DNA from 3 places in the Janthinobacterium sp. SUN026 genome. Region 2 is predicted to be linked to each of the others. Evidence: predicted binding sites of a transcription regulator. Region 2 holds the regulator's gene; each other region holds the start of a gene.
The links. Region 2 encodes NrdR, which represses ribonucleotide reductase genes. Its sites were predicted from a motif close to CACNANATNTNGTG; they were not measured.

Region 1: OX459_RS23155 (ribonucleoside triphosphate reductase) is a predicted target of NrdR. The motif match lies at 1,329-1,342, and genes of this name have one in related genera.
Region 3: OX459_RS01695 (ribonucleoside-diphosphate reductase subunit alpha) is a predicted target of NrdR. The motif match lies at 1,461-1,474, and genes of this name have one in related genera.

Annotation. Positions count from the first base shown of each region.
Region 1 covers NZ_JAPQNU010000005.1:496,784-499,048, forward strand. Annotated here, with positions in the region: gene OX459_RS23155 (ribonucleoside triphosphate reductase) at 1-1,282, opposite strand, end outside; gene OX459_RS23160 (hypothetical protein) at 1,406-1,816, opposite strand; gene OX459_RS23165 (peptidase U32 family protein) at 1,982-2,265, shown strand, end outside.
Region 2 covers NZ_JAPQNU010000010.1:80,024-82,288, reverse strand. Annotated here, with positions in the region: gene OX459_RS27675 (PilW family protein) at 1-258, opposite strand, end outside; gene pilV (type IV pilus modification protein PilV) at 255-845, opposite strand; gene nrdR (transcriptional regulator NrdR) at 1,067-1,528, opposite strand; gene glyA (serine hydroxymethyltransferase) at 1,673-2,265, opposite strand, start outside.
Region 3 covers NZ_JAPQNU010000001.1:357,093-359,357, reverse strand. Annotated here, with positions in the region: gene OX459_RS01695 (ribonucleoside-diphosphate reductase subunit alpha) at 1-1,196, opposite strand, end outside; gene ampD (1,6-anhydro-N-acetylmuramyl-L-alanine amidase AmpD) at 1,588-2,199, opposite strand; gene OX459_RS01685 (sigma-54 dependent transcriptional regulator) at 2,177-2,265, opposite strand, start outside.

The DNA of each region.
Region 1 (2,265 bases), on a different contig from region 2:
CCACCATGCGGGCGCGCACGTGGTCGAGCAGGCGCACGGCCAGCGCGTGGCCTTCTGGCGTCGTGATGTCATAGGCGTCGCCGCTGAAATTGCGGATCATCTCGTTGATGCCGTTCACGCCCAGGGTGGAAAAGTGGTTGCGCAGGGTGCCCAGATAGCGTTTCGTGTAGGGGAACAGGCCTTGCTGCATCAATTCCTCGATGGTGCGGCGCTTGATTTCCAGGCTGGTCTTGCCCAGCTCTAGCAGACGGTCCAGGTCGGCCATCAAGGCTGGCTCGTCGCCGCGCCACAGGTGGCCCAGGCGCGCGCAATTGATCGTCACCACGCCCAGGGAGCCCGTCTGCTCGGCGGAGCCGAACAGGCCATTGCCCCGTTTCAGCAGTTCGCGCAAGTCCAGCTGCAAGCGGCAGCACATGGAGCGGATCATGTTCGGCTTGAGTTCCGAATTGATGAAATTCTGGAAGTAGGGCAGGCCGTAGCGGGCTGTCATTTCGAACAGGCGTTCGGCATTCTCGCTATGCCAGTCGAAATCCTCGGTGATGTTATAGGTGGGGATGGGGAAGGTGAAGACGCGGCCCTTGGCGTCGCCCGCCATCATGATCTCGATGTAGGCGCGGTTGATCATGTCCATCTCGGCCTGCAGCTCGCCATAGCTGAAGTCCATCTCCTGGCCGGCGATGACGGGAATCTGCTCGCGCAGGTCGTCCGGGCAGACCCAGTCGAAGGTGAGGTTGGTGAACGGCGTCTGCGTGCCCCAGCGCGATGGCACGTTGAGGTTGAAGATCAGTTCCTGCATGTACTGGCGCACGTCTTCGTAGCGCAGGCTGTCCTTGCGGATGTAGGGTGCCATGTAAGTGTCGAAGGAGCTGAACGCCTGCGCGCCGGCCCACTCGTTTTGCAGCGTGCCGAGAAAATTGACGATCTGGCCGATGGCGCTCGACATGTGTTTCGGCGGACCGGACTCGATCTTGCCCGGCACGCCATTCAAGCCTTCGTGCAGCAGGGTGCGCAGCGACCAGCCGGCGCAATAGCCGGCCAGCATGTCGAGGTCGTGGATGTGCAGCGCCGCTTCGCGGTGCGCCGCGCCCACGTCCGGCGGATAGACCTGGTCCAGCCAGTAGTTGGCGATGACCTTGCCCGACACATTGAGTATCAGGCCGCCCAGCGAGTAACCCTGGTTGGCGTTGGCGTTGACACGCCAGTCGCGCCGGTCCAGGTATTCATTGATGGACGCGGCGACATCGACCTGGCCGCGTGTGGGGGAAACTGCATTCGTCGTCATGAAACCTCCAATAAACACAACATGCGGTGTTTTTATGGAGATTAATCACTAAATATAGTGGCGTCAAAGGGCGCGTGCAGTGGCATGACGAATCCTTGATGCAGGTGAAAAAAGCGCCCCCGTTTACTTTTTCAGGCGGCCCTGGCGCAGGATGAAGGCGCTCGCGGCGAAGTAGGCGGCGCCGCAGACGGCGATGCTGAGGATGGAGGCGGGCAGCACGTGCGCCCAGATTTCCCGCGCCGAGAAGGTGCTCCAGCTGGCCACGCGCGCGTCGAACGTGACGTAGTTGGCCAGCAGCCAGTAGACGGCCAGCAGTCCCGTGCAGATGGCGGCCTGGCGCGTCACGGGCATGGCGCGGCGCGCGAAGACGGCTTGCAGGAACAGCAGCAGCACGCCCGGATACGCGCCCAGTACTTCGGGCGACAGCACGGAGAGCGCCTCGGCGTCGTAGCCTTCCGTGGGGGCGGCCCACTGCACCTGCAGCACGGTGAGGAACAGGGTGAGCAGAAAGATCAGCAGCGGTTTGCGGGGCATGGCGGGCAATCGAAGAGGGAGAAAAGGAGGGCATTTTACAGCCAGGTCAAGCAAGTTGAACGCGCACCAGCCATGCATGCATTCCTTCACCTGCGTCAAGGACTGGGCAGCCTGGGCGGGGCTATAGTCTGCACCCTGAGCCGATACAGGACTGTGAACACCATGATGCTTGAATCAACCACCGCCACCCGCGTGGCCGGACCGCTGGAACTGGTCTGCCCCGCCGGCAGCCTGCCAGCCTTGAAAGCGGCCATCGACAATGGCGCCGACACCGTTTATCTGGGTTTTCGCGACGCCACCAATGCGCGCAATTTCGCCGGCCTCAATTTCGACGAGAAGGCTATCGCCGAGGGCGTGCGCTACGCCCACCAATATGGGCGCAAGGTGCTGCTGGCGCTGAACACCTATCCGCAGCCGCACAACTGGGCCGTGTGGCGCAGCGCCATCGA
Region 2 (2,265 bases):
ATTCGCGCTGTCGTAATCCGCATGGGCAACGGGCGTGGCGCCGCTGTCCCAATTCACATACGCCGTCTGGCGCACGGCGCGGGCGATGGCATCGAGCGCATAGCGGGCGTTGTCATCCAGGCGTGCGCTGGCGGACTGGTCGCCATAGCTGCCGCTGGCCGCCAGCAGCACGCTACTGGCGGCCAGCATCAACAGCGCACCGAGCGACAGGGCCACCAGCAATTCGACCAGGCTCATGCCACGATGCCCGCCGTTCATGCGCCGCCCCCGCCCAGCTGGAAAGCCAGCCTGGGCAGCGACTCGCCTGCCGCATTCACGGCGGGCGAGCCATCGGGCAGGCGGCCGCGCCAGCCCAGCTTGATGACGATGGGCGCCCCCTTGCCGCCGCTGCACGCCCACTGCAAGCCCTGGGCGGCGGCATCCCACGCGGCAAGGTCGCGGCAGATGCGCAGGCGCGCGCCGGGCAAGGCCGCATGCAGCCCCTGCTTCCATTCGGCGATGTCGAATTGCGCCAGCTCGGCCGCGCTGCAGGCGGCAACGCCAAGACAGTCCGGCGCGCCGCCGCCAGCTTCGGCGCCGTCCGCCGCCGCATATGCCACGTTCAGGTAGGGATTGCCCGCATCGGGGCCATTCATGAGCACGTTGTTCGCGCGCATGCGCTCGGCCATGCCGGCGGCCAGTTGCACGCCCGCCGACAGCAGCGCCGACTCGTGGCGCGCGCGCAGGGCGTTCAATTGCAGGATGCTGGCGCCCAGCAGGCCCAGCGCCAACAGCAGCAGCGACACCAGCACTTCGACGAGGCTGCTGCCACCCGCAGGAAACATAGTGCGACCGCCCTTGCGCATGCGCTACTCCCTTCCGCAGAAAGAGCCGCAGGAACAGGCGGCCCAGCTACAAGATAGGCGCGCGCAAAAACCTGCGTCTGCGCTAGCGCAAACAGGACGATGATAAGTCGAGAAGAACGGCGGTGGGATTGATCAGACCGCTTGCCAGGCAAGCGCCGGCATGGTGAACACGGGGCGCAGGAGCGGCCCCTTTGCCGGCAAAGTGAACGTCCGGGTGAGCGTCAGGGCTTGCGCGCCTGGCCCACTTCGGCAATCGCGTCCTGGAACTCGGCCAGGTCTTCGAAATTCTTGTAGACGGAGGCAAAGCGGATGTAGGCGATCTTGTCCAGGCGCTTGAGTTCCTGCATGACGAGTTCGCCGATATAGCCGGATTCGACTTCGCGCAAGCCGCTGGTGAGCAGCTTTTCCTGGATGGACGCGATGGCCGTATCCACAGAGGCGGCCGCGACGGGACGCTTACGCAAGGCCAGCATCAAACTGCCGCGCAACTTATCCGCAGCGAACTCCGTCCGGCTGCCATTCTTTTTGACGACGGCCGGCATGATAAGTTCAATGCGTTCGTAAGTGGTAAAACGCTTGTCGCATTTGCCGCAGCGGCGGCGGCGCCGAATGGCATCCCCTTCCTCCGATACGCGCGTATCGAGAACCTGGGTGTCGCCGTGCTGGCAAAATGGACATTTCATGGGCTGGCTACAACTTTATAGTAATAATTACGGGAAATCGCCGCCCTTGTACAAAGGGCGCCCGAATCACTCCGGGCGCCCTTGGGCACGACTGGAATGTGTCATACAGAATCTTACTCCGTATGACACATTCTGGACAAATAATTATGCTGCGTACACAGGGTGCGCGTCGGCCAGTACTTTCACGGCCGCTTTCACGCGCTCGATGGTGGCGGCGTCATGCGGATTGTCCAGCACGTCGGCGATCAGGTTGCCCACTTCTTCCGCTTGCGCTTCCTTGAAACCGCGCGTCGTCATCGCCGGGCTGCCCAGGCGGATGCCCGAGGTGACGAAAGGTTTTTGCGGGTCGTTCGGGATGCCGTTCTTGTTGCAGGTGATGTGCGCGGAACCGAGGATGGCTTCGGCTTCCTTGCCCGTCAGGTTCTTGGCGCGCAGGTCAACCAGCATGACGTGCGATTCGGTGCCGCCGGACACGATGCGCAGGCCGCGCTTGATCAGGGTTTTCGCCAGCACGTCGGCGTTCTTGATCACTTGCTTCTGGTATTCGACGAATTCAGGGCTCAGCGCTTCCTTGAAGGCGACGGCCTTGCCGGCGATCACGTGCATCAGCGGGCCGCCCTGGATGCCAGGGAAGATGGCCGAGTTGATGGCTTTTTCGTGTTCGGCCTTCATCAGGATGATGCCGCCGCGCGGGCCGCGCAACGATTTGTGCGTGGTCGAGGTGACGAAGTCGGCGA
Region 3 (2,265 bases), on a different contig from region 2:
CCTGCGAACTTGGCCAGCAGCGCGTTGTCCTTGATGGCGTCGTAGATGCCTTCCAGGTCATCCGAGACGGTGCTCAGGTAGCACGACGACAACTGCGAACGCAAGGTGCCCGAGTTGAACAGGGTCGGGGTCGAGCTCATGAAGTCGAACGAGGACAGCAGGCTGTAGAACTCGATGGCGCGCGCTTCGCGGTCCGCCTCGTTCAGTGCCAGGCCCATGGCCACGCGCATGTAGAACGCCTGCGGCATTTCGATGCGCACGTCCTGGATGTGCAGGAAGTAGCGGTCATACAGGGTTTGCAGGCCGATGTAGCCGAATTGCAAGTCTCGGTCGGCCACGATGGCTTTGGCCAGGCGTTCCAGGTCGAAGCTGGCGAGTACCGGGTTCAGCAGCTCGGCGGCGATGCCCTTGGCGATGTATTGCGGGAAATACGTCAGGTATTCGGCGGCAGCGGCCGCTTGTGGCACTTCCTTGCCGAACACTTCCTTGCGCACCGTGTGCAGCAGGATGCGGGCCGTGACCTGGCTGTAGGCCGGGTCTTTTTCCATCAGCGCGCGCGCTGCCAGGATGGCCGACTTGTGCAGTTCTTCCACCGGCACGCCGTCATACAGGTTTTTCACCGTTTCAGCCAGGATGGCGTCGGCATCGACGTGCTTTTCCAGGCCGGCGCAGGCGGCATTGATCAGGTCGCGTACTTCCTGCATGTCCAGCAGGCGGCGCACGCCGTTGTCGGTCACGTTCAGTTGTGGTGCGGAAACTTGCGCGGACGCGCCTTGCGCTTCCTTCTGCAGGCGGCGCTCTTCCATGTGTTTGGCGCGGTACAGCACGTAGGCACGCGCCACGTCGTGCTCGCCCGAACGCATCAGCGACAGTTCCACCTGGTCTTGCACGTCTTCGATATGGAAGGTGCCGCCGCCCGGGTGGCGGCGCACCAGCGCAGCGACCACGCCGTCGGTCAATTGTTCCACCAGTTCGCGGATGCGTGCCGAGGCTGCGCCCTGGCCGCCGTTAACGGCCAAAAACGCCTTGGTCATGGCGATGGCGATCTTCGAAGGCTCAAATGCCACCACCGCGCCGTTGCGGCGGATGATGCGATAGTCGCCCAATGCCGCGCCCGTGCTCGCCACGCTGTTGGCCGCGCCTGGCGCTGGCGATACTGGCGTTGGATGGATGGAAATATCTTGTGGTGATTGCATTGAAGCTCCCGTTGTCAGCTAAAGTCAGCCTGCAGTTTTGCTGCCGCGTGTGTTGTTGAATAGAACGCCCGATGGTCAGGGTTTCTTCAGGTATTTGTTGCTAAATAGTAAATTAATAGTACATAAAACAGCTCAGTATCCATCTCGCCACACCGCACTGCCCGGCTGGCGCAAAACACGATCAAGGGTGATAAACCGCCAGTTCCAGTGCTTTATCAGCAATCCGGGTAGCTTTGACAATAATTCTGAAAACGTCTGTGATGGCACTACATATAGTCTTTACATCCAACTTCTGCACTAATTGTAGTACCCATCGAAGGGCGATGCAATAGTTTTCCGGCATCCGTCGGCGTAATTTTTTGTATTTTCATATACGATTTCGGTTGACTTTTCAGGGCATGGCTGGGAAGCCCAATCCCCGCGAAGTAAGCGCTAACGCAGCTTGTCCGTTAAGGGTTTCCAGCCAGCATTCTTGATAAAAATGCCAGTCAAAAAACGGCCCCGGATCCGTCTTCCTGCCCGGCGCGATATGCTCGTGGCCGCGCACCTGGGACAGCCCGTAGCGCGCCACCAGCGCCGCCGTCAGCGCCGCCAGCACATGATATTGCCGCCGCTGGAACGGCACATCGTCCGCGCCTTCCATTTCGATACCGATAGAATAGCCATTGCACTGCGGGCGTCCTTCGAAGGCGGACGCGCCCGCATGCCAGGCACGTTGATCAGCAGAAACATATTGCAACAGCGCACCATCGCGCCGCACAAAAAAGTGCGCCGACACCTGCAAGCCACGCAGGTCGGCGAAAGAAGGATCGGCATTATAATCTACCCGGCCCGTAAACAAGTCCGACACATGCGGCCCGCCAAAGCGGCCACCCGGCAAACTGATGTTATGGATCACCAGCAAATCGACTTGCGCACCGTCCGGGCGCGCATCCCAGTACGGCGAGTCGTAGCGCAGCGCGCCGTCGCACCAGCCGTCTTCATCTATCGTCCATGCGCTCATCAAATAGGGCTTCCTGTATCATCAATTTCTGCATGCGGTAACGCAACTGGCGCACGCTCAGGCCCA